DNA from 3 places in the Exiguobacterium sp. SH1S21 genome. Region 2 is predicted to be linked to each of the others. Evidence: predicted binding sites of a transcription regulator. Region 2 holds the regulator's gene; each other region holds the start of a gene.

Region 1 (6,389 bases), on a different contig from region 2:
GCGGCTTCCTCGGTCGTCCCGAAATTGACGTAGACGTGCTCGACGGCCGTCAAGATGAGCAACATGTCCGCTTCGACGAGTTCCGCGAGCTTCGCGGCGGCAAAGTCTTTATCGATGACCGCCTCGACCCCGACGTATCCGTCTGGCGTGTCGATGACGGGAATCCCGCCGCCGCCGGACGCGACGACGATGTGGCCGTTGTCGACGAGATCACGGATGACCGTATGCTCACAAATCGCTGTCGGGTACGGACTTGGTACGACGCGGCGATAACCGCGGCCCGCATCTTCTTTGAATACATGACCTGTCGACCGTTCGAGCGCCGACGCTTCCGCTTCTGAATAGAAGGGACCGATCGGCTTCGTCGGGTGACTGAAGGCACTGTCGTTCGGATCGACGACACACCGCGTCACGATTGGGGCGACGGAACGTTCGAGGCCGCGCGACCGAAGCGCCTTCGTGAGGGCGTTCTCGAACCAATACCCGATCATCCCTTGCGTCATCGCTCCACAGACGTCGAGCGGCATCGCCGGCGTCGCCGCACTGTCCGCGGCCGCCTGTTGCAAAATCAAGTTTCCGACTTGCGGACCGTTCCCGTGCGTGATGATGACGTCGACGCCTTCTTCGATGAGGGCGACCAACGACTGAGCCGTTGCCTCGACGGCCCGAATTTGAGCGCCCGCCGTCGCATCTTTTCCTTGTTGAATCGCATTCCCGCCTAAGGCGATGACCACTCGTTTGTTACGCATGCTCGATTCCCCCGATCATATGACTGAGATGTTGCCTGATACAATCCGTACGACTGCCAAGATCGCGAGTCCGGTCAAGATACCAGCCACGATCCATTCGGTTTTCGTCAACGTCTTAATTCCATTCTCACGCTGCGCTTTAATATAGAGCAGCGTCCCTGGTGCATACAGAAGTGTCGTGAGCAGCAAATAATCGATCCCGGCCGCATAGATCAACCAGATCCCGTAAATCGAGGCGACCGCACCGATAATAAGGTCACGCGTCCGACGTTCCCCGGCATCATAGCCAATCCCGTTTTTGGCGACTTTGACTTGGTAGAACGCCGAGAACGCATACGGGATCAAGATGGCACTCGAAGCGAGTGAGAACGCAAAGTTATAAGCAGCGTCTGAGAACAGGAAGGTGAAGAGGAACAACTGAATCAACCCGTTTGTGAGCCAGAGTGCATTGGCCGGTGCGTTATTTTTATTCTCTTTCGTGAACCATTTCGGGAAGACACCGTCTTTACCGGCGACAAATGGAATTTCCGCCGCAAGCAACGTCCATCCAAGCCAAGCACCGAGTACCGAGATGACGAGGCCCCCGTTGATCAGCATCGCGCCCCACGGTCCGACAGCCGATTCGAGCAAGTACGCCATCGCCGGTTGCGAAGCGTTCGCCACGCTCTCAGGGTTCAGCAATCCGAGTGACATGATCGAGATGAGCAAGTAAATAACGAGCGTGCCGAGTAAGCCGATGACGGTCGCTTTCCCGACGTCCGAGCGCTTACGGGCCCGGCCCGACAAGACGACCGCCCCTTCGACACCGATGAATACCCAAAGCGTGACGAGCATCGTCGACACGACTTGGTCTCTCACACTGCCCCACGAGAAGCCGCCTTGGCCCCAAAAGTCGAACGTGAAGTTATCGATATTGAAGAAGAACAAGGTGATGGTGATAAAGGCAAAAATCGGAACGAGTTTCGCAATCGTCGTGATGATGTTGATCATCGATGCTTCGTGGATACCTCGTAAAATCAACGAGTGTACGAGCCAGAGCATGATGGAGGCGCCGATAATCGAGGCGATGTTTTGACCACCTTCAAAAATCGGGAAAAAGTAACCGACCGAGCTGAACAATAGTGTGGCGTAGGCGACGTTACCGAGCCAAGCGGATAACCAATAGCCCCACGCCGAGTTGAAGCCGACGAACTGGCCAAAGCCGGCGCGAGCGTAACTGTATACCCCGCCGTCTAGGTCAGGGCGACGCATCGTCAAGTTCTGAAAACTGAGACCGAGCGTGATAATCCCGATACCGGTGATGACCCACCCGATCAAAATGGCTCCGGCGTTCGCGCCTTGGGCCAAATCGGCCGCCAAGTTGAAGGCGCCCCCTCCAATCATCGAACCGACGACGAGGGCTGTCAGTGCACCAAGACCTAACCGTTGATCTTTTTTGCCAGGACTTGCACCAGCCGAACCACTTGAGTCATGATCTAATTTAGTAGACATATAACTCATCCCTTCCGTTTAGTACGAATGAGGAGGACATGCCTCCTCGTTCGTCAGCGTTCGAGCCATTCAAACGTATCGGTGAGTGTCGCCGCCATGACGGCTTTGATCGTGTGCATCCGATTTTCCGCCTGATCGAACACGTATGAATGGCGGCTGCGGAACACCTCGTCGGTCACTTCCATCTCTTTCAGTCCATATTGTTCATGAATCGCTCGCCCGACCTCGGTCTCTAAATCGTGGAACGCCGGCAGGCAATGCAGAAACATGACATCTTTATTTCCGGTCTTCTCGACCATGTCCATATTCACTTGGTACGGATGAAGAAGCTTGATCCGTTCTTCGAACTCGGCTTCTTCGCCCATCGATACCCACACATCGGTATAGATGACGTCCGCATCAGCGACAGCTTCGTCGATACTCTCCGTCAAGGTGATGCGTGCCCCTGTTTCAGCCGCGACCGAACGCGCGTAATCGACGACCTCGTCAGACGGCCAGAGCGATTTCGGTGCACAGATTCGCATGTCCATACCGACTTTCGCACCACCGATCAACAGCGTATTGCCCATATTGTTGCGTCCATCTCCAACGTAGACGAAACGAATGCCTTCCAAATCACCTTTTTGTTCTTTGACGGTCAAGAAGTCGGCCAAAATTTGCGTCGGATGATACAAGTCCGTCAAACCGTTCCAAACTGGGACCCCGCCATCCCGTGCAAGACCTTCCACCGTTTCGTGAGCGAAGCCACGGAATTGGATGCCGTCGAACATGCGTCCAAGCACGATCGCCGTATCACGGACCGATTCTTTTTTCCCGAACTGAATATCCGATTTCCCGAGGTATTCAGGATGCATACCGAGGTCAATTGCCGCAACGGTGAACGCACAGCGCGTCCGTGTCGACGGTTTTTCAAACAAGAGCGCCACGTTCTTGCCTTCACAAATCCGGTGGGGAATCCCTTGTTTCTTTTGACGTTTGAACGCTGCTGATAAGTCGATCAAGTAGTTCAGTTCGTCCCGCGAAAACTCGTTAAGCGATAAGAAATGACGACCTTTCAAATCAAAGTTGAACGTTGTGGACATGTGTTTCTCCTCCTCGTTAAATATCTTCACGGATAATCGGACAACTCATACAACGTGGGCCTCCACGGCCTCGTGATAACTCACTCGACATGATTTCGATGACTTCGACCCCTTCTGAACGGAGCAGCTCGTTCGAAACGTAGTTCCGGTCATACGTAACGACTACACCCGGGGCGATTGCGAGCGTGTTCGACCCATCGTTCCATTGTTCGCGCGCCGCAGCGATTGGGTCGCCACCACCACATGGGATCAACACGATTTCCTCTAGACCGAGAGCCGATTTCAACACTTTCAACAAATCATTGTGTTGCGTGATGTGTAGCTCACCTTCTGCGTTCAACGTCAGTTCGAAGATGTTCATCTTACCGCCCGGTCCTTGGATGAACGGATGGATCGTGAACTTATCGTGATCGACCATCGTGAAGACGGTATCAAGGTGCATGAACGCACGCGACTTCGGAATCTCGATGGCGATGACTTTCTTGAACGTGCCTCCGTTCGCGAGCAAGTTGAGGGCGACACGCTCGATTCCTTGGGCGGTCGTCCGTTCCGATATCCCGATGGCGACGACTTCTTTTGATAGGACGAGTTCGTCCCCGCCTTCCATCGCGAACCGGTAATCACGATCCGACCAGATCGGGATGTCGTGCTTCGCAAAGCGCGGATGATATCTCATAATATATTGTGTGAACAGTGATTCGCGGCGACGCGCCGGTTCTTTCATGCGATTGATCGACAAGCCGTTCCCAATCGCCGCGGCCGGGTCGCGCGTAAAGTACAGGTTCGGCATCGGGTCGAGAAAGAACGGATACGTGTCCTCGATCATCTCGTGCAGATGACGGCGCTTTTCGCGCTTGATCTCGGTTTTACGGATGCCGGCCATGACCGTCTCGATCAACTGTTCGTTATCATAAGCGAGTAAATACTCTTTGAGCGTTTCGTATGATCCGTTAATATTTGATTTTGATTCCGAAAGAATGTCGGCGACGAATCGTTCACGTACGCCAGGCAGCGATAACGTCTCTGCCATCAAGTTTTCTAAATAGAGCACCTCGACGCCCCGGTTTTGCAGCACGCTCGCAAAGTAGTCGTGCTCTTTTTGAATGACCGGCAAATGTGGAATGTCGTCGAATAAGAGTCGTTCCAAATACTCCGGCGTCAAATTCTCAAGTTCGCGTCCTGGACGCTTCAATAGTACAGTCTTTAGTTCACCAATTTCTGAATACACGTGAATCGGATGTTTCAGCGTCGTATCCCGTGCGGTCAATTGATCCGTCATCGATATCATCTCGCTTCCTCCTAGTGATTCGGGTGTGTTTCTACCCTTACATTATCAACTTACCCGATTCCGAGGCGGGTAATTCCGACGTTCTGATTGTGGTCGATTCCACAAAAAAATGGATACAATATGAGTCAAACTGAATGAACAAACGATTGTGAATCGATGAACAAAGAGAGGGCGACGGTTATGATGTATACACGATGTATGAACTGTGAATAAAATCCATTATTTTTTCTTTTCAAATTAAGGTACGATAACGACAGGATACGAAAAATGACTTTAGAAAAGGAAGTGAGTCGATGGCCATCGAACGTACAGAACGCGCACGTCATGAAGCCCAAGTGACAGCGCTCATCCAAAAAGGGGATCCGGTCGATTTCCGCGACGTGTTTTTAACACTTCACCCGGGTGAACAGGCTGATCTCTTCATCGAACTTAACCAACCCGATCGAGCGTTTGTATACAGCGCTTTATCACCTGAAGAGTACACCGATTTATTTGAAAAATTAGAGCTCGATGAACAACAGCAGTTCATCCAAGAAATGCCACGTCCGTATGCGGTCAGCGTCTTGAACGATATGTTCTCGGATAATGCCGCCGACCTCATGACCGAACTTCCGGACGATTTCATGAACGAACTATTCGAACAGATGGACGAGACCGAGGCGACCGAGGTCAAAGACTTGATGCGCTATCCGGACGATACGGCCGGCGCCATCATGACGACCGAGTTCATCGTGCTACAGGCCGACAAAACGATCGGGGCGACACTCGAAGAGTTGCGTGACCTCGGTCCTGAAGCTGAAACGATTTACTATTTATATGTAATCGATGTAGACCGACGTCTCGTCGGCGTTGTGTCGCTCCGTGATTTGATCGTCTCCCCACTCGACCATCTCATCGCTGACATCATGGGGCGGCGGGTCGTTTCGGCCCACGTCATGGCCGATCAAGAAGACTTGGCCCGAACCGTCCAAAAGTATGACTTGCTCGCGCTCCCGGTCATCGATAGCGATGATCACCTGCTCGGCATCATCACCGTCGACGACGTCATGGACGTCATCGAACGCGAGACGACCGAAGACTTTGAAGAGCTGTCCGCGACGAAAGGCTCATCTGACATCAACATGGGCCCGGTCGAGGCAGCGAAAAAACGTGCCCCTTGGATTATCAGCCTCATGTTCCTCGGGATGATCACCGCATCGACGATCGGCGGATTTGAAGATACGCTCGAGACGATCGTTTTGCTCGCCGTCTTCATGCCACTCGTCATGGGATCGGCCGGAAACGCCGCCACCCAGTCGCTCGTCGTCGCCGTACGTTCGATTGCGCTCGGCACGATCAATCGGAAAAATGTCGCCAAGATGATTCGGCGGGAGTTCGGAACCGGTGTCCTGCTTGGACTCGCCTGTATGGTCGTTATTTTCGGGGTCATCACGGTCCTGTACGATAGCGCCTTGATCGGCATGATCGTCGGCTTGTCGATTTTCGCCTCACTGAGCGTTGCCACGATTGTCGGTACACTCGTCCCGCTCTTGATCAACCGCCTGAAACTCGATCCAGCCGTGGCCTCGGGTCCATTCATCACGACGGTCGTGGACAATCTCGGGTTGATCATCTACTTCACTGTCGCCACTTCATTGCTTCGCTTTTTCTGACACCTGACGTTTCAGGTGTCTTTTTTCGTGTGAGCTTTGTTACGGTTTGTTTACAAAAGCGATGATGGGAAATAATTCTCATGCCAGGCGGGTAATTACGAAAAGTACTTATAGATAAGAAGTAATA
Region 2 (6,389 bases):
CTTTCCATAAAGACTCCGGTGTGTAGACCTCCGTCTTCTTCATGCCAAAAACGTACCAAGGACCGTGTTGTCGAATGTCAGCGTCATCAATTGGTGCCTCTTTCCACTCATTCGTGCTGACGTTATAACTGACATAGAATGTCGTATACATTTCTCGCGTCATAAAGTAGTAGGTGCCGTCTTTCCACGTAAGATTACTTACGTCTGGCGCATCTTTCTCAATCCATCGTTTCGTCGCCAAATCGAAAATAAACATGTGCTCCGAGTCATCGCTTTTGATTACGAACCATTGATTCGCTTCTTTGATGTGACGGGCCCACTTCACCTGTCCTGAATAGGAACTGATTGTCTCAAGCACTTCTCCTGTAACCGTCCGCTTCGTCACTTGACCGCCGGCGAACGCGAGGACGTTCCCATCGTCGAGCAAACTGTATACCTGACCACTGCCTTTCGTGAGTGATCCGCGAATATCACCTGACATCGATGTGATGATATACTTTTCGTCATCAGCCCATAACATCATTCCTGTTGTTACATTCGTTGAGACGAGTCGATTCTCACTTCCTGCTTCGATTGGGAATGTCGTCGCTACATTCGTACGTATATCCCACATCACCCACTCCGGCCACCCTTTTAACATAAATCGGCCGTCCCCGATCGCATAAATATTATAAGCAGCAGACACTCGAATCGGTAATGTATAGACTTCACCGGTCTTCACATGTACGAGCGTCTCAGGATCTCCCGAGCGCCACACATATTCACTATTTCCTACCACTTCTCCCGCCGGAATAATTTCAGGCTTGGCATAACTATCTGCCCGAACATCTAATCCGGGCGCCGCCACCATGACGAGCACAACGAGTATGCTCCATAACCATTTGTTCATCGTTCTCCTCATTTCTGTTTATGAATACATAACTTTCAAAAATAATCCATTTTTGATTTAACATTACTAATTTTAAGTTGTTTTTTCAAAATTGAATAGCCCTAAATTTTAAAAAAAGAACACTCCGTCTCATGACGTAGTGTTCATTTCTCATTCATTTGTTTCATCAAATCCATCTGTTCTTTCACTTGCGCTTCTTTCTCACGTCGGAGCACACCGCGATACGTCACGCGCGAGATCGATAAGCTGATCTCATATAGGAAGAAGAGCGGCAGCGACACCATGAGGTGCGACGTCAAATCCGGCGGCGTGATGAATGCCGCGATGACGAACAAGGCGAAGTAAGCGTACTTCCGAATTTTCGAGAGGAAGTACGGTGTCACGACACCGATGCGTGTCAAGAACATCGTCACGACCGGAAGTTGGAACAACAGCCCGAACGGGATCGTCAGCTGCAACAGGAACGTGAAATAGTTCGTCGCTCCGATGATCTGTGTCAGACCGAGGTCTTGCCCGAGGTCCGTCGAGATATCGAGGACGAGCGGGAACAACCAATAGTAGGCGAATGCGAGACCGATGAGGAACAAGATAAAGATGACCGGGATATAGGCGAGCGTCCATTTTCGTTCATTCGGATGCAGACCAGGTGCGACGAACGCCCACAGTTGATACAGTAGAAATGGACCCGATGCGACGAGCCCGATGACGAGCGCCAAGTTCAAGTAGATCATGAGCGGGTCCGCGACCCCAAAGGCGTTCAGCTCGAGCCCTCGTTCGACGAGGTCCGCCTGCAGATAGGCGAGCACGTACTTGACACTCGGCAAAGCGATCAGAAAGAAGGCAAAGACGACAAATGCCGACAGCATCAGTCGTCTCCGCAGCTCTGTCAAGTGATCGGACAGTGCCCGTTCTTGATCAGGTTGATGGCTCATGGCTTACTGCTCTTTCTTCTCAATTTCTTTCTTGTCGGTCTCGTCGTGCTCTTTCATCATACCGTTCGTGGCATTTTTGAACTCACGGAGCGTCTGCCCTGCTGCCCGGCCGAACTCTGGCAATTTCTTCGGCCCGAAGAGGATGAGCGCGATGATGGCGATGACGAAAATACTGACGCCACCTGGCATACCGACGACGAGTGATGATTGTAGAAATTCCATTATTGATGGACCCCCTCAGCGGATGGATAGTGTTGCATAAAGTAAATGAGCGACTGGAGTTCGATCGACAAGTCGATATGATGGACGCGGACCGTGTCCGGTACAGTCAATCGTGCCGGCGTGAAGTTCAAGATTCCTCGAACGCCATAGCGGACCAAATCATCGGCGACCGGTTGCGCGTAAGCGGACGGGACCGTGAGGATGGCGACATCGATCTTGTTTTGCTTCATGATCTGTTCCATCTCATCGACGTGATGAATCGGGACACCTGACATCGTCGTGCCGACTTTTGTCTCGTCTGCGTCGAACCCGACGACGATATGTGTGTTATTGTTTTTAAGGAAGTTATAGTTGACGAACGCTGTCCCGAGATGACCGACCCCGACCAAGGCGACGTTCGTGATCTCGTCTTGATTCAGCGTCTTACGGAAAAATTCTAACAGATACTGTACGTTATAGCCATATCCCTTTTTACCGAGCGCACCGAAGTATGAGAAGTCACGGCGAATCGTTGCCGAATCGACCTTGACCGCCTCGCTCAGTTCAGCAGAAGAGACACGCTGTTTCCCTGACGAATGTAGGCTTTGGATAAACCGATAGTATAGTGGCAACCGTTTGGCTGTCGCTTGCGGAATCTTTGGTTCGTTTTGACTCAACGGAAAGAGCCTCCTTTTTACGACGCGTTTCAAACGAATCTGATTTCATACACCTTGATTGTAAACGAATTCACATAAGCACTCAATGAATATACCTGAAAAGGGGAAGAAATAAAGTATACTAAACAGAGAGAAAGGGGTTTTTTCACTTGATCCTACTGCAAGTCAACAACTTATCCAAATCGTTCGGCGTCGAGCCGATTTTAGAGAATGTCAAACTAGAAATCCAAGAAGGCGAACGCGTCGCCCTCGTCGGCCGCAACGGCGCCGGTAAGTCGACGCTGTTAAAAGTCATCGCCGGCGAGTACAACTATGACTCGGGCGACATCATGAAGCCAAAAGACGTGACGATCGGCTACCTCGCCCAAGACTCAGGATTAGAATCGAACGAGACGATGTGGAACGAGATGCTCACCGTCTTCACCGACTTGATCGAACAGGAGAAGACGCTCCGCCAGATGGAGCAAGACATGGGTTCGGAGCGGATCTTGAACGACCCGGCCGCCTACGAGCGTCTGCTCGCGGCGTATGACGAGGAGCAGCACACGTTCAAAGACCGCGGCGGCTATCAGTATGAAGCGACGATCCGCTCGATCTTGCACGGGATGCGGTTTTATCCGGACGACTTCGAACGTCGGATCGATACGCTCTCAGGCGGACAGCGGACACGTCTTGCCTTAGCGAAGATGCTCCTGCAAAGCCCGGACCTGCTCATCTTGGATGAGCCGACGAACCATTTGGACATCGAGACGCTCAGCTGGCTCGAGAAATATTTGAGCGGCTATAAAGGTGCCGTCCTCATCGTCTCCCACGACCGTTACTTCCTCGACCGCGTCGTCTCTGTCGTCTACGAGCTGTCACGCAACCGCAGCCGCCGCTTCGTCGGGAACTATACGAAATTCCTCGAGCAGAAGGCCGCGCTCTACGAGCAAGAGAAGAAACAGTTCGATTCGCAACAAGAAGAGATCGCCAAGATGCAAGACTTCATCCAACGGAACATTGCCCGGGCGACGACGACGAAACGCGCCCAAAGCGTCCGCAAGCGGCTCGAGAAGATCGACCGCATGGACGTGCCGGACGGTGATGAGCGGAGCGCGGTGTTGTCGTTCTCGATCAAACGTCAAAGCGGGAACGATGTGTTGAGCGGCAGCGACCTCGCCATCGGCTACGAAGAACCGATCGCACAACACTTGCGTTTCCAACTGCAGCGCGGCGAGTCGGTCGCCCTCGTCGGCCCGAACGGGGTCGGCAAATCGACGCTCCTCAAAGTGTTGACGAAACAACAACCACCGCTCACCGGTGACATCCGCTACGGTACCGGCGTCGAGATCGGCTACTACGACCAGGAACAACAGAACTTGTCGGACGCGAACCGCGTCATCGATGAGATTTGGAACGACTGGCCGCTCATGCGCGAGCAAGAAGTCCGCAGTCTGCTCGGCCAGTTCTTGTTCAGCGGCGACGACGTCATGAAACGCGTCCAAGAACTATCCGGCGGCGAACGGGCCCGGCTGACGCTCGCCAAGCTCAAGCTCGAGCAACCGAACTTGCTCGTCTTGGATGAGCCGACGAACCACTTGGACCTCGACTCGAAGATGATCCTCGAGAACGCGCTCGTCGACTATCCTGGGACGATCCTGTTCGTCTCCCACGACCGTTACTTCATCGACCGGCTCGCGACGCGTGTCTTAGAGATCACGCCGAACGGCATCGATGAGTACCTCGGCGACTACTCGTATTACGTCGAGAAGAAAGAAGAGCTCGAGGACCTTGCCCGGCTCGCCCGCGAGGAGACGAAACAAGTCGTCGTCAAGAAGCAGCGCGCCGACAAGGAACAGCAGCGCGAAGAACGCCGGTTGAAACAGCGGGTCGAAGAGATCGAGCTGACAATCGAGCGCCACGAAGCGCGGCTTGAAGAAATCGAGCAGCTGTTATGCGAACCGGACGTGTTCAACGACTTCGCCCGCGCCCAAGAACTGTCGACCGAGTCCGATGCGACGAAAGAGTCGATCACAGAACTGTTCGCAGAATGGGAGGAACTCCATTCATGATGCGTTCCCGTGCCATGCGGATCGATTGGATGCATGCGTTCCTGACCGGGTTCGTCTACATCGTGCCGAGTGGGACCGAGTATATCTCGGAACTCATCCGCGGCGAGGCGACGAACGTCCCGATCATTTTGTTTTACTTCCTGCCGATCGTCGTCGGGTTCATCATCCAAACATGGTCCGGTATCGTCATCAGCCTGTTCAGCGGCTTGCTTATGAGCACGTTGTTCATCCGGCTCGTCATTTGGCCGGTCGATGTCACGGTGCATAGCTTCTATACGCCCGGCTCGGTCTGGGGCCACTTCTATCAAGAGACGCTGTTCATGTGGGTGCTCGCCTTGGTCGTCTTCATCGTGAGCCGTATTAACACATGGTATCGAGAGAACTATCGTTAACCCAAAATACACCATATAAATAGACCGCTCCTCTTTATAAGGATACGGTCTATTGTTATGTCTATTTTCTACTAAAGATATTATGGTTTTAACTAAAAGCTATAACTTTTTTATCTTATTCATTTTGATAACTATGTAGAGGTTTAATAATATACTCTTCCCCAAGATCAATTACATTAAGGGTAAGATTTTTTGTCAATTCTTCAATTTCTTCTGGTTCGAGTGAAGTACCTACAATCGTTTGTACTTTTGTTGTCGATAATACTTCAAATAGCTGCTTCTGACTTTTAACCGCCATTTGTTGTTGTCCTGGTTCATCAAACACTATAAATCCGGGATGATTTCCATTGAAGTTTTGACTCGTTTTATACATAGCAAGCATGTAAGACCAAATCAAACGAATATTATCACTTGCTGAAGAACCAAATTTGATATCAAATCCACTAACGGTAGGAGTATATTTATCAAGAGAAATTCTAATTTCATTCGTGTTAATACTAGAAAAGCTAAAGGTTTCAAGCAAATTCAAGAATTCTTTCTCAAAGTTATCTATCTTTTTATTGTCTAAACTGGAGAAATAATTTTTAGGTAAAGATTTTTTTCTAAACAAGTAATCTTCCCATTCTATTTTGATAGATTCAAACCTCTGTTCTATTTTTTCAAATGATTCGTTAGCTTTTAAAAGTGTCTTTAGAAGAATCTTCAATTCTACTAATTTTTCCAATTCCCTTTTTGTAGGTAACTGAGGATTTTCGTTCAATTCCTCTTTGTATAATCTCAACTCTCTCCTTGCATTATCAAGGTGTTCGGCAATTGCAGCATATTTAGAGTATTTATTTTTTAAAACATTCTTAGATTGCTGTACTCCAAATTTTAGTGTACTAATTTGTTCTTTTATAAATTTTATATTTTCTTTTAAATCTAAAGGCTGAATACTTGTTTCTGAAGGCATCAGAGAGTCTTCAACACTTTGATTACATGTTGGACAAATATGATGAGAGAAACTTAAGTCAAGATTTGATCCCAACCTGTATAATTTTTCAGCTTCTTGATTTCTTTTTAAATCTATTTCTAGGTGTTCTAAGTTTTCATTCATTGATTTCTGATTATTTTTTTCTAGATTTAAATCCTGTCGAATAGAGTTTAGTTCATTTTGTAATTGTGACACAAAAATGTCTTGCTCCTTAATCTTTGTTTCATATTCGGTTGCAACATCAGATATCTTAACCACATTGTAGTTCTCTTTT
Region 3 (6,389 bases), on a different contig from region 2:
CCGTCCGGCGTATTCCCTGTTTTCTTGCCGTAGACGACGTTCGACGTGATCGTCAAGACCGACTGCGTATGAAGCGCGTCGCGGTACGTTTTGTGTTTCCGGACTTTTTCCATGAACGATTCTACGAGTTCGACAGCGATCGCGTCGACACGGTCATCGTTGTTTCCGAATTTCGGGAAGTCGCCTTCTGTTTCAAAGTCGACGGCGATGCCGAATTCATTCCGGACCGGTTTGACCGTCGCATATTTGATTGCTGACAAGCTGTCGGCCGTCACCGAAAGGCCAGCGATACCACAAGCCATCGTCCGTAAGATTTCAGGGTCGTGGAGCGCCATTTCAATCCGTTCGTACGCGTATTTATCGTGCATGAAGTGAATGACGTTGAGTGTGTTGACGTAAAGCTCCGCGAGCCAGTCGAGCGTCCGGTCGAAGTCAGCGTACACTTTATCGTACGTGAGGACGTCTTCTGTGTTCATGTCCCAAGCCGGAGCAATTTGATCGCCGCTCTTCTCATCGCGTCCACCGTTCATGCTGTAGAGGAGTGCTTTCGCCATATTGGCACGGGCACCGAAGAACTGCATCTGTTTGCCGATCTTCATCGGTGACACACAGCAGGCGATGCCGTAATCGTCACCAAACTCTGGAAGCATGAGATCGTCGTTCTCGTATTGGATCGCCGACGTCTCAATCGACATCTTCGCGCAATATTGTTTGAATCCTTCCGGTAATTTCGTCGACCAAAGTACCGTCAAGTTCGGTTCTGGTGCCGGGCCGAGGTTTGTGAGCGAGTGAAGGAAACGGAACGAGCTCTTCGTGACGTTCGAACGGCCATCCTCACTCATCCCACCGATTGATTCCGTGACCCACGTTGGATCTCCAGAGAACAATTCGTTATAGTCAGGCGTCCGCAAGAATTTGACGATGCGGAGTTTCATGATGAAGTGATCGACGATTTCTTGGACGTCTGACTCTGTCAAACGGCCCGCCGCCATGTCACGCTCAGCGTACACGTCAAGGAATGTCGATACGCGTCCGAGAGACATCGCCGCACCGTTTTGTTCTTTGACAGCTGCAAGGTAAGCGAGATATACCCATTGATAGGCTTCTTGCGTCGTTTCAGCCGGGCGACCGAGGTCGAATCCGTAAGCAGCGCCGAGTTGTTTCAATTCTTGAAGGGCACGAAGCTGTTCAGACATCTCTTCCCGCGTCCGAATGTCTGCTTCCGAGAGGAAACCGCCATTGTTCGCCAAATCTTTTTTACGCTCGGCAATCAAGAAGTCTAAACCGTACAAGGCAACGCGACGGTAGTCACCGATGATCCGGCCACGTCCGTATGCGTCTGGGAGACCTGTGATGATCCCTGACTTACGTGCTGCCCGCATCTCTGGTGTGTAGGCATCGAAAACACCTTGGTTGTGTGTTTTACGAATGTCTGAATAGATTTTTGTGATTTCAGGATTTGGTTCGAAGCCGTATGACTCGAGCGCGGCGTCGACCATGCGAATGCCGCCGTTCGGATGAATCGAGCGTTTGAACGGTTCGTCCGTTTGGACACCGACGACTTTTTCAAGGTCTTTATTTAAGTACCCAGGTCCGTGTGAGATGATTGTCGACGGCGTGTTTTGATCGACGTCCCAAACGCCCCCGCGTTCCCGTTCTTCTTTCGTCAATTCCATCACTTGTCCCCAAAGACGATTCGTCGCCTCTGTCGGTCCGACTAAGAAACGGTCATCCCCTGTATACTCGTGGCGGTTCAAGCGGATAAATTCACCGACATTCACTTCGTTCGTCCACTGCCCAGGAACAAATCCTGACCAGGCTGATTTAATTTCAGTTGCCATTATGGTCACTCCTCATAGTTGAGATAACTGCCTGATTCCTTATAATATGAGTGTACGTGAAAACGTGAACAATATGTTTTACATTCTTGTGAAAGTTGTAACAATCTCATGAACATTGGTGTTATGCCGTTTTTGTAAGCGCTATTTTATCTGTTATAGTCATTTTTTAACTTACATAGAAACAGACGAATCCCTATCCGTTAACGTTCTTGTGAATCCTGTATTATTTTTAAGGAGTTGTGAAAAATCATACAGTTTTTGTAGTGACTTAACTCACAGGTTCGGGATAGAACTTGAATTTTTGCCTTATATCGAGCACAATGGAAGCAGAACATTGTAGAAGAGGAAGGGGTTCTTCCCATGACGTATGAACCATTAACAGCCGAGCATAACTTAAAAGCCGGTGACCGCATCTCCCTTAAAGTCGAAGAGGCTGGAGACAAGCGCGACGGATTTATCACAGAATTTGAAGAAAAAGGCTTTTGGATTCGCTTTGATGACGATATCGAGAATGAAGATTTCATTGATTTCCGTGACCATTTAATGGTCGCACTCGTGTCACGCCCAATCGACGTCGCGACGACGTATCCAGAACTAAACGCCTATGCAAAATTGCTCAAAGAATTGGAATACCGCGTGTATCAAGGCTTCACGGTCGAAGGTGTCGAAGCCTCGCCTGAGCACATCGACGTGCACATCAAACTCGTCGAGGACGGACAAGTGTACACACAGACGCTCCGTTCATCAATTGACCAAGACACGGAACATGTTCGCTATATTTGAACCAGGGAGCGCTTATGCTTCCTTTGTTTTTGCCCAACGATAAGGAGAACTGATATGAACTTTACAAAACCATTCATTAACGAAGCCTGGAAACGCCTTGGCTTTAACGAACCGATGCCGGTCCAAGCGGAAGCGTTCCCGCCCCTTTTAGAAGGAAAAGACGTCACGATCGAAGCACCGACAGGAACAGGTAAGACACTCGCTTATCTTTTACCCGCTATTGAAAAAATCGATGCCTCGAACGATCGCATCCAAGTCGTCATCGTCGCACCAACGCGCGAACTCGTCATGCAGATCCAAACGGTGGCGCAACGTTTCACCGAAAAAGGTGACGTTCGGATCGCCTCGTTCATCGGTGGCGTCGAACTGAAGCGCCAAATCGATCGCTTGAAGAAAAAACCGCATTTGATCGTCGGGACACCAGGACGTCTCGTTGAATTGATCGAGAAGAAAAAACTTAAACTGCACGAAACGCATACGATTGTGCTCGATGAAGCCGATCAAATCATCGACAGCGGATTGACGGAAGCGGCTGAGCGCATCATCAACCATACGGCGCACGAGCATCAAATCTCACTCGTTTCGGCGACGTTGACGGATACGCTCCAAGCCTGGGCTGCCCCGTTCTTGAAAGAACCGGTTCACGTGAAGGTCGAACGGACTGTCAGTGCTCAAGTGACGTACGGCTATATGTTGACGACACGTCGCTATAAGCCAGAATTGCTTCGTCGCCTATCACACGTCGACGGTGTCAAAGTGCTCGCCTTCATCAACAACCGCTCGTTCTTACCGCCGCTCAAAGGTGAGCTCGATAAGATGAAAGTGAACTACCGTATGCTCGATAGCTTGAAAGGGAAACGTGCCCGCGTCGAGACGCTCCGCGAATTCCGTAAAGGCGAATATCCGCTCCTCATCACGACGGGTCTCGCAGCGCGCGGACTCGACATCGATGAAGTGACGCACGTCGTCCATTTCGATTTACCTGAATCGACCGATGACTTCATCCACCGCTCAGGACGGACCGCTCGCGGTAACGCGGCCGGTACGGTCCTGTCGATCGTGACTCCGGAAGATTTGACGCACTTAAAATCGTTCGCCCGCCAGCTCGGTGTCGAATTGAAAGAGCTTGAGATTTACCGTGGCGAAGTCATCGAGAAACGGATCGAAGACAAACCGCCGGTCGTCAAACGTCCTGCAGACAAGCGAGGACCACGGCGATGAAAAAAGACCGGAAAGTAATTCCCTTCCCTTTGCTCGTCGAAGAGTCCGAATTGCTGGCCGAACTGAAAAAGTTATACGAGCAAGCGGCACTCGCACGCAGCACGCAATGGACGAACTACATCCAAGAGATCGCTTCGGAAGGCACGTGGCACTTGAAAGACGCCGAACTGTTCCGTGATTTGTTCATCGATTGGGCCGTCTTCTTTGAGACGGATGAGGACGGGATGACACCGCACGGCCGCTATTTGGCGGACCATAAAGCCGATATGTCACCCGCCCTTTATCACGCCTTGCGTGGTCTCGCCGTCCCCCGGTGCTCTGTGTTTGAAGTGACCGAAGACGGCTTACGTGATTGGGAGACGAAAGAGACGTACAAGGTAATGCTTCCGGAAGTACGCGAACCAGGCGACGTCATGCTCGGCAAGCTGCTCGACATCCGTGGCAGCTGGCGCTTCGGGTCGGCCTTCCTCGCACTTCCAGCGAAGATGGCTGGCAACGTAGCGGACCTGTACATCGACTTTACGGATGAGGTCGGTCCAGGTGCATTCCTCGATCAATTCCCTGAGTTTTGTGCGGAACTGATCGATATGTTGCTTGATTTAGAAGAAGGGGTCATCATCCCGAAGCCAACGAAATAACCGAGAGGCAGCCGCCTCTCGGTTTATTTGTTATTCCACATAATACTCCGTATTGGATAACAATGCTTTCGCCTCATCGTTCGTCGCTTTCACGACGGCGCTCGCTATGGATTTTCCATCTTCATATACATCGATGACGGCGCCCTCTTTTATCGGACGGGCATGATACAGTCGGTCTCCGACGTATGAAGTCGTGCCGACCGAACCATCGATGACTTGACGCGTCGATGATTTACCCGTTTTCAAGTCGACGACGAGTTCAGTCCCCTCTTCTTGCAAAGCAATCAATCGATCTTCGTAAACGGTCGCATTCCACATGTCACCGTCCGGCGTCAATTCGACCACTTGCTTCGTTTCCACGTCATACGCATAAATCCCGATTTTTTCTTGCTCACTCCAATACGTTTCTCCACCTTCTGTAACCGATGTCTGTTCGGTCACACTGACCGGGATGAACCGATTGTCCGCGTCAATCGTCATCACATACGGTCTGAACGCCCAAGAAGTTCCTGTCACGGACGAAATCCCCTCATCTTTCAACCCCAAGCTTTCAATCATGATTTGTTTGGCGTCCTCATCGAACCTAGCGATTTTCGTTTCTGCATTTTCCCCGTAACCGTCGCGATAAATGACATGGACGTTTCCTTCACGAACGAACAGGCCGGCCCAAGGACTATCCATGAGTTCAGACGCACCACTAACGTCTGTCCCAAAGAGCTGTTTGGTCACGTCCTGACCGTTCAAGCGAAACACTGCAATCTCTTTATTCCCGTCCTGCCCGACCCCGATATAACCGTCAGGCGTCTGAATCGATTGCACGAAACTTAGGCCTGAGAGTTGGCGATAAAAGTCGCGCACTGACGAGTCGACCTCGTCGTCATACGCTAACGCCTGTTCGATATAATTCAAATCAGTCGTCACCTGACTCTGGTCGGTCGTCACTTCGAACCGTTCTTTCTCGCCTTCTTCCGTGTTGTAGTACAAGTTCACCGTTTGATCTTTCCAAACCTCAGGATTCGTCGTGACCGCCAAGTCCCATTCTGCTTTCGTGTCCCTCATATCGAAAGCAAAAGTCCCGAGTCCGATAATGACGACAGCGCCGAGCGCTGCCACATTCCACACACGCTTCATACACTCACCTCACACACTTAGTTTTTTCGTCAAATAGCGACGACCTAACCATACCGTTGCACTCATCCATCCCATCAGACCGAGCCCAACTACAACCATCATCTCGTCCATGAACAATCGACTTTCTAGGAAGAAGAACGCCGTCACAGGAACGGAAATCAACGCCCCGAGCATCAATATCGCAATAATTGGTGACCATAATGTGCGTTGCCATAGACTCCGCTCAATCAACACGAATGCGAAGATGAACAAAATGACAAGCACGATGAGCACTTGATGAATCAGGAAATTGATGAAAGACGCGGGATACATCGGCGAGAGAGCCCCATCGAAGCGAATCGCTTGCTCGAACGATCCACCCACCGAAATCATCTGTGAATCGAACCACCCGGTGAATGCTATGTACTGAAGCTTAAGGGCAATCCATTGGACCGATAATAGCCCGAGCACCATCAACATCATCGTTGCGAGCTTCGCAGCGAAGACGAGCATCCGTTGTTGCGGCATCATCAATAGTCGTATCATGAACGTGCCGCGTCCCTGAAAGTCACGATACCAAATCCAAAAGCTATAGAGGAGCATCGCCGCAATCGCAACGCCGATCGACAAAATGAACGGCGTCCCTCCAAGATAATTGGCAAACGTTAAGACGTAATCCGGTGTCCCGGTGCGTCGAATCGTCTCATACATATTCGTCTCGCTCCATAAGAAGAAGCCGAGCCAAGCAAATTGGGTGACGACGAGAAGCGTGATCAAGATGAGATACGGTTTCGTC

Evidence for each region. The regulator Rex, encoded in region 2, represses fermentation and respiration genes when NADH is low (regulators of the CRP and FNR family bind a similar motif). The targets are predictions, from matches to a motif close to TTGTGAAATATTTCACAA.
Region 1: arcA (arginine deiminase) is a predicted target of Rex. The motif match lies at 4,757-4,774, and genes of this name have one in related genera.
Region 3: pflB (formate C-acetyltransferase) is a predicted target of Rex. The motif match lies at 1,928-1,945, and genes of this name have one in related genera.

Annotation. Positions count from the first base shown of each region.
Region 1 is NZ_SJUY01000001.1:573,922-580,310, forward strand. Features, by position in the region: gene arcC (carbamate kinase) at 1-749, opposite strand, end outside; gene arcD (arginine-ornithine antiporter) at 765-2,240, opposite strand; gene argF (ornithine carbamoyltransferase) at 2,294-3,322, opposite strand; gene arcA (arginine deiminase) at 3,339-4,568, opposite strand; gene mgtE (magnesium transporter) at 4,904-6,262, shown strand.
Region 2 is NZ_SJUY01000009.1:90,572-96,960, forward strand. Features, by position in the region: gene EVJ24_RS12610 (hypothetical protein) at 1-889, opposite strand, end outside; gene tatC (twin-arginine translocase subunit TatC) at 1,033-1,821, opposite strand; gene EVJ24_RS12620 (twin-arginine translocase TatA/TatE family subunit) at 1,825-2,043, opposite strand; gene EVJ24_RS12625 (redox-sensing transcriptional repressor Rex) at 2,043-2,699, opposite strand; gene EVJ24_RS12630 (ABC-F family ATP-binding cassette domain-containing protein) at 2,849-4,750, shown strand; gene EVJ24_RS12635 (hypothetical protein) at 4,747-5,142, shown strand; gene EVJ24_RS12640 (hypothetical protein) at 5,258-6,389, opposite strand, start outside.
Region 3 is NZ_SJUY01000006.1:73,381-79,769, forward strand. Features, by position in the region: gene pflB (formate C-acetyltransferase) at 1-1,841, opposite strand, end outside; gene EVJ24_RS09475 (hypothetical protein) at 2,202-2,624, shown strand; gene EVJ24_RS09480 (DEAD/DEAH box helicase) at 2,679-3,845, shown strand; gene EVJ24_RS09485 (hypothetical protein) at 3,875-4,483, shown strand; gene EVJ24_RS09490 (hypothetical protein) at 4,514-5,614, opposite strand; gene EVJ24_RS09495 (hypothetical protein) at 5,624-6,389, opposite strand, start outside.